2 regions of the Carnimonas bestiolae genome follow, and region 2 is predicted to be linked to the other one. Evidence: riboswitches for the same ligand, from Rfam matches in the RefSeq annotation. Region 2 holds a riboswitch; the other holds the start of a gene.

Region 1 (3,412 bases), on a different contig from region 2:
ATGCTTTCATGATCTCGCAGATCTCTTCGAAGTGCGTATACAGAAAGCTTTCCTGATGATGAGCCAGACACCACTTGGCGATAATCGAGCCGCCGCGCGACACAATGCCGGTAGTGCGTTCAGCGGTGAGCGGCACGTGATGAAGGCGCACGCCCGCGTGAATGGTGAAGTAATCGACGCCTTGTTCTGCCTGCTCAATCAAGGTGTCGCGGAACAGCTCCCAGGTCAGGTCCTCGGCCACGCCCTTGACCTTTTCCAGCGCTTGATAGAGCGGTACCGTGCCGATTGGCACCGGTGAATTGCGCACGATCCACTCGCGGGTTTCGTGAATGTTCTTGCCGGTCGACAGATCCATGATGGTATCGGCGCCCCAGCGGATTCCCCAGGTCATCTTGTCGACTTCTTCTTCGATCGAGGAAGAGAGCGCCGAGTTGCCAAGGTTGCCGTTGATTTTCACCAGGAAGTTGCGCCCGATAATCATTGGCTCGAGTTCGGGATGATTGATATTGGCGGGAATGATGGCGCGACCGCGGGCCACCTCCTGACGCACGAACTCGGGCGTAATGTCGTCGGGGATAGCGGCACCGAATGACTGTCCCGGGTGCTGATGTGCCATCTCGTGCTCTGCATGCTGGCTGCGCAACTGCTGGCGCTGCTGGTTTTCACGCAGCGCGATATATTCCATTTCGGGCGTAATGATGCCTTGCCGCGCATAGTGCAGTTGGGTGACGTTGCGGCCTGCCTTGGCACGGCGCGGCAGACGCTTTAGCTCGAATTGCAGCGCTGCCAGCAGGGGATCGGCGGCGCGGCGCTGGCCGTATTCCGAACTGAGTCGCTCAAGCTGTTCGGTGTCTTGGCGTTCGTCGATCCAGGCACGTCGTAGCGCTGGCAGTCCCTTGCGAATATCGATCTCGGCACTGGGATCGGTGTAGGGGCCTGAGGTGTCGTACACCAGCAGCGGCGGGTTTTCTTCCGGAGTATCGCTGGTGGTAGTCGGTGTTTGGGTAATTTCGCGCATGGGCACGCGAATATCAGCTCGCGATCCTTCAACGTAAACCTTGCGCGATGCCGGTAGCGGGGCGATAACGGCGCGGTCGACGGTGGCTTTTTCAGCCAGAAAGTGGCCCGTTTTGGAGTCTTTGCTGCTGGAGGATGTTGCTGGTGAGGCTGGCGTAGTCATGGTAGCTCCGCAATGTGGAGAAACCGGTGACCGAACGTAAGGAGGGCGGGTGCCCGCAGTGCGGGAAGTGCGCCGCTAGCCATGGCAGCGCACCGCTTGATTCCTACGCCGGTACTAACCGGATCAGGTTCAGCGGGACTGCATTTGGGCGCTGCCTGAAAAGGCGCTGGCCCGGATGCGATCTCAGCCGGCATTCACCGGCGCCCCGTCAAGCGTTGTTGCAGTAGTGAGTGTGTGGCCTGAGTGGTGAGCGGTCAAGCGCTTGGCAAGCAGAGCGTCATGGTTGGTCAACCATGACGCAGCTACACGGCTGATCACTCACGCAAATATCAATAAAGCCAGGTGGTGAGATTATTCGGCGGGCGCTTTTCGGTCAGGTTCTTGAGGCCGCGAATACAGCGAATAATCAGCCAAATGGGCACTAGCGCAAGAATAATGAAGCCGATCAGAAGCAGTGAGAGGACATAGCCAATCACCATGTAGAACACACTGATCCAAAAGGTTCGTATCAGGAAGCGGTAGTGCTGCTGTTGCCACTGCGGGGCGTCGCCTTTGTATACATAGGCGATGATCACGCCAATAATTGCAGTAAAGCCAGTGCACAAACTCACCAAATAAAGCACGTATACGACCAGAGGCATGTTCATGCTGCTGTCTGAATGAACCGCTGGTGAAGACGATGGTGGCAGTTGATCGCTGGTTGCCATGAATAACTTCCTTAACAATAGGGCGGCGACGCTGAATGCCTCAGCCGCTGAATATCGGTATTGGACACGCTAATGGCAGAGAAAGTGCCCATAGGTGCTGATCTGTCGAACGGTGTCCGCTGCTGTTGGTAGCGTATTCTATCAAAGTCGCCAGTGCTGTAGTGGATCTGCTGCAATCAGCGCTGAGCGTTGAATATCCCGCAAATGGCAATGGGGATCGCCGTCGCCTTGGTTCACGTACTAGAATAATGCTTTATCCGGCGTTACTAGCGGCAGCAGCCTAGGCGCTGAAGATTGACTAACAGACGAGAATAGCCCATGCCATCGTTCGATATCGTGTCCGAATTCGACAAGCACGAAGCCACCAATGCGGTCGATCAGGCCAACCGCGAAGTAGAAACGCGCTTCGATTTCCGCGGCGTCAACGCAAGCTTTGAGATGGAAGGCGAGTCGATTCGATTGGAAGCCGATCAGGATTTCCAGCTCAAGCAGATGCTCGACATTCTGCGCGCCAAACTGATCAAGCGCGGCATCGATGCGCGTTGCATGGATGAGCAGGAAGCGCAGCTGTCAGGCGTGCGCGCGCGACAGGAAGTAAAGCTTAAACAGGGGCTTGAGCAGGCCGATGCCAAGTCGCTAATCAAGCGTATCAAGGATGCCAAGCTGAAGGTGCAGGCGCAGATTCAGGGTGAGCAAGTGCGTGTAACGGGCAAGAAGCGCGATGACCTGCAGACCGCCATTGCGCTGTTGAAGGGCGACGAAACGCTGGAAATTCCGCTGCAGTACACCAACTTCCGCGACTAACGGCCGCGCCACGCGCCGAATACCGCCGCTGATGAAAGCCCATAACGGCGCTGGTGGCGGGCGGTTGCGTGCGCTGTTGGCCAAACGCATTGGCAGCGCAATAATTTTGTTGGCAATTTCAGGGCGCGGGCGTATAGTCCGCGCACTTTTTTACCCCTTCGGTGGGCTAAGCGTCACATGCCATGTGAAATCGCCGCCAGCCGCTATATTGCGTATGTAGTTCGTCGTTTCTAGATGACCGTGTGAGGCTGTCAATGGCGCGTCAGATGCTTGCGTTGATCTTCCCGCCCCTGTTGGGACTCTTCATCATTGCATTGGGCAATGGTTTCCTTTCCACGCTAGTGCCGCTGCGGCTCGCTTCGAGCGGTGTTTCAGTGGGCGCTATCGGACTTATCTCCGCTGCCTATTACGCTGGGCTTTGCATTGGCGCGCTGTTGAACGAACGGCTGCTGCTGCGCATTGGCTATATTCGCGCCTACGCCTGCTTTGCCGCGATTGTGGCGGTGTCGTCGCTCGCGCAAGCGCTGTGGGTAAACGTCTATTGGTGGTTCGCGCTGCGCTTGTTGTGCGGTCTGGCGACGGTGGGCGTTTATCTGGTTATTGAGAGCTGGTTGCTGACCGGTGCTGCCAAGCATCAGCGCGGCCGAATTCTCGCCTTCTACATGATCTCCTACTACGGCGCGCTGGCGGCAGGGCAGTTATTTATCGGGCTGTTCGACGA
Region 2 (3,412 bases):
CGCCATCGCTCGGCGCTTGCAAACCTTGATCGACGTTGGCCTAACGTACGTCAAGCTGGGCCAGAGCGCGACTACCCTCTCGGGCGGGGAGGCACAGCGCATCAAGCTTGCCCGCGAGTTGGCCAAACGCGATACCGGCAAAACGCTCTATATTCTCGATGAGCCCACCACTGGTCTGCACTTCGAGGATATTCGCCAACTGCTGACGGTACTGCACCGACTGCGCGATCAGGGCAATTCCATCGTGGTGATCGAGCACAACCTCGACGTCATCAAAACCGCTGACTGGCTGATTGATCTTGGCCCGGAAGGCGGCTCGGGGGGCGGCCAGATTATCGCCACCGGCACCCCGGAAGAGGTCGCGGAGAACGACATATCGCACACCGGCCGCTTCCTCAAGCCGATGCTCGAAGCCGCACAAAAGCGGCGTGAAGCCAACGCATAGCCGCTCACGTACGCGCATGCACAACGGCCATCGGGTAACCCCCGATGGCCGTTTTTTTGTTCGTTGCCAAGCTTGGCTAGCCGTCACTCAGCCCTACTGAAGCGCTTGATTAGCGCTCTTCTACACCTTCAGGGCTCAGTTCTCTCACGCTACCGGATACCCACACCCCCGATCCCTTGTCGGGTGACATTCTGACCATCAGCCGGCACGGAATGCCCATATCATAGCCCTGCAAGATGTCGATCGTGCCGTGATGTGGCCACCCCGCATCGCGCAGATAGCCTGCCAGTGCGGCAGCGGCGGCCCCCGTTGCGGGGTCTTCATAAACGCCACCTGCGGCAAACATGTTGCGGGCGTGAAACAGCTGTGAAGACTCAGCGTATATCAAGGCAATAGTGGTAAGCCCATGCGCCTCCATTAACCGCCGTCCGGCAGAAAAATTGTAACGAGCTGCGGCAAGCAAACTGCGGTTTGCCAACGGCAGCACCAAATGACAGGCGCCACCTTCAGCCAAGGCTGGGGCCAACCGCTCATCCAATTCTTCACGCAACCAGCCAAATAGCTTAAGCGCTTCCGTCAGCAATTGCCGCGAAGGGGCCGAACTGCGGGTTGGCGGCGAACGCAGTTCGGCTTCCCATCGAGCCCCCGCTTGTTTCCCTTTCACGCTGATATTGCCAATGTTCAACAGCAGTTCGTGTTCGCCTTCTGCGAAGGTTTTCGCTAGTGCTGCGCCCAAGGCAATCGTGGCATGACCGCAAAACGGCACCTCGATTTCTGGTGCGAAGTAACGAACACGCCACTGCCTTGAGTCTTGCTGACAAGCAAACACCGTTTCGGAATACCCTAACTGCTTGGCAACCGCCTGCATCTCCGATGGTTCAGGTAATGCATCGCACAGCACTACTCCGGCGGGATTCCCCCCTTTGTCGGCGACAGAAAAAGCAGCTAAATGCTGAAGCGAAGCATTGCTCAGACCTGTATCTCGGGTAATTGAGGACACGAGTAGACTCCTGCGTGTATCACCGGCCATATTCGCGGTACATGTCGTCGACGTTAACACCGTTTATTCATTTGGCAGAAGACAACACTGGCATCGTTGCCGCTCTCGATGAACGCGTGCATGCACTAAAGCAGTCTCGTTACACACGTTTATCCATGCGGCTGATGACAGCACCCCGCAACATCACGTATAACTGGGGGTACCAGGGGGTGTCCTGATGGACTGAGATGGCGATAGCCAAACCCTTCGAACCTGATCTGGGTTATTCCAGCGAAGGGATGGGCATCTTCTTGCACAATGCTCTTTCGCCTTCCTGGAGTCCACTTTTCACCAGGAGGCTGTGTCATTCTTCCTTCGTTTGATCAAGGCATCTACGGCCGCTTGCGCGAGCATACGGGCAGCAACTGGCACGCCTACGTTACCCACGCCTTTGTCCAGCAGTTGGCGAAAGGCACCCTGCCGATTACTGCCTTCAAGCACTATCTGGTGCAGGACTATCTCTTTCTGACGCATTTTGCTCGTGCTTACGCCCTGCTTGTTAGCAAGCTGCGTTCAGTCCGCCATATGCGTTTCGCCACCGCCGCCCTTAATGCCACCCTCGATGAGCTTCCTCTGCACATTCATTACTGCGCGCAGTGGGGAATCGACGAAAAACAGCTGCAAACAGCGACCGAGGCTTTCGAGACCATCGCTTATACGCGCTATGTTCTGGATATAGGCCATGCTGGCGATTCGCTCGACTTGTTGAGCGCTTTGCTGCCCTGCGTGGCGGGCTATGCCGAGATTGGGCTAACGCTACTGCAGCGTCCCGATGTTCAGCTTGAGCGACATCCTTACGCAGCGTGGATTCATAACTACGGTGACGCCGCCTATCTCGATGGAGTCAAAAGCGCGCTCGCGTTGATGGATGAGCTATGGCGAGAACGCGGCACTGAGTCACGTTTCGAGGAAGTCAGCGCCATTTTCACTACCGCGACTCAGCTTGAGACCCGCTTCTGGCAGATGGGGCTGAATGCCGCTAGCGAGGCGTCGGTATGACGTCACCGGCGATACAGGTGAGCAACCTGGGATTGCGTTTCGGCGATCACGTGGTGTTCGACAAGGTCAGCTTTACCTTACCGGCCAGCGAATGGGTGTCGCTGCTGGGCGCCAGCGGCGTGGGCAAAACCAGCCTGATTCGTATTTTGGCGGGGCTGATGCCCCCGACGTCCGGCACCATTACTACCAGCGATGGTCAGCCCGTTGCGGGGCGTCTGGCGTGGATGGGCCAGCGTGACCTGCTCTACCCGTGGCTGACCATCCGCAACAACATTGCCCTGAGCGCCAAGCTGACCGGCCGCCGCGTCGATCGTCAGCGCGTCGACGCCTTGCTGTCGCAGGTAGGGCTTGAAGCCTACGGCGATCAGCGCCCGGCGGCGTTGTCCGGGGGAATGCGACAGCGCGCCGCGTTGGCTCGCACGCTCTACGATGACAAACCCATCGTAATGATGGACGAACCGTTCTCGGCGCTGGATACCATTACGCGCACCCGCATTCAGGCGCTGGCTGCCGAGCTGTTGCGTGATCGCACCGTGCTGCTGGTGACTCATGATCCCATGGAAGCCTGCCGACTCAGCCACCGGCTGTTGGTACTCGCATCAGCCTCCAGCGGCATCGATGATAGCCACGTGCTGGAAGGAGTGCCGCCGCGCGCGCCTAACGACCATTATCTGCTTCACAGCCAAGCTCAGCTGCTGCAACAGCTGGTAAGGGCAGGCGCATGAATTACCAAGCAGCGCTACGTGGCGTCGTCGTCTTCATTGCGCTACTGCTGATGTGGTGGCTGATTACGCTAACGGGCATCCCTGATTTTCTGCTGCCCTCTCCGCGCGCGACTGCGCAGGCACTATGGACGCAGCGTGATTATCTGGCGTCGAACATGCTCACTACCGCCAGCGAAATTGTCTGCGGTCTGGTGCTAGGGGTGG

Evidence for each region. A riboswitch is a leader RNA that binds a small molecule or an ion and turns the genes downstream of it on or off. The one in region 2 is predicted to bind thiamine pyrophosphate.
Region 1: it holds a riboswitch for thiamine pyrophosphate, as region 2 does, so the genes downstream of both, thiC (phosphomethylpyrimidine synthase ThiC) here and tenA (thiaminase II) in region 2, are expected to answer to the same signal.

The regions. Positions count from the first base shown of each region.
Region 1 is NZ_JBPCZK010000003.1:164,029-167,440, reverse strand. Features, by position in the region: gene thiC (phosphomethylpyrimidine synthase ThiC) at 1-1,180, opposite strand, end outside; TPP riboswitch at 1,264-1,398, opposite strand; gene R84865_RS05690 (DUF4870 family protein) at 1,510-1,887, opposite strand; gene R84865_RS05685 (YajQ family cyclic di-GMP-binding protein) at 2,206-2,691, shown strand; gene R84865_RS05680 (MFS transporter) at 2,946-3,412, shown strand, end outside.
Region 2 is NZ_JBPCZK010000011.1:24,923-28,334, forward strand. Features, by position in the region: gene uvrA (excinuclease ABC subunit UvrA) at 1-445, shown strand, start outside; gene R84865_RS11750 (PhzF family phenazine biosynthesis protein) at 555-1,445, opposite strand; TPP riboswitch at 1,641-1,741, shown strand; gene tenA (thiaminase II) at 1,827-2,483, shown strand; gene R84865_RS11760 (ABC transporter ATP-binding protein) at 2,480-3,208, shown strand; gene R84865_RS11765 (ABC transporter permease) at 3,205-3,412, shown strand, end outside.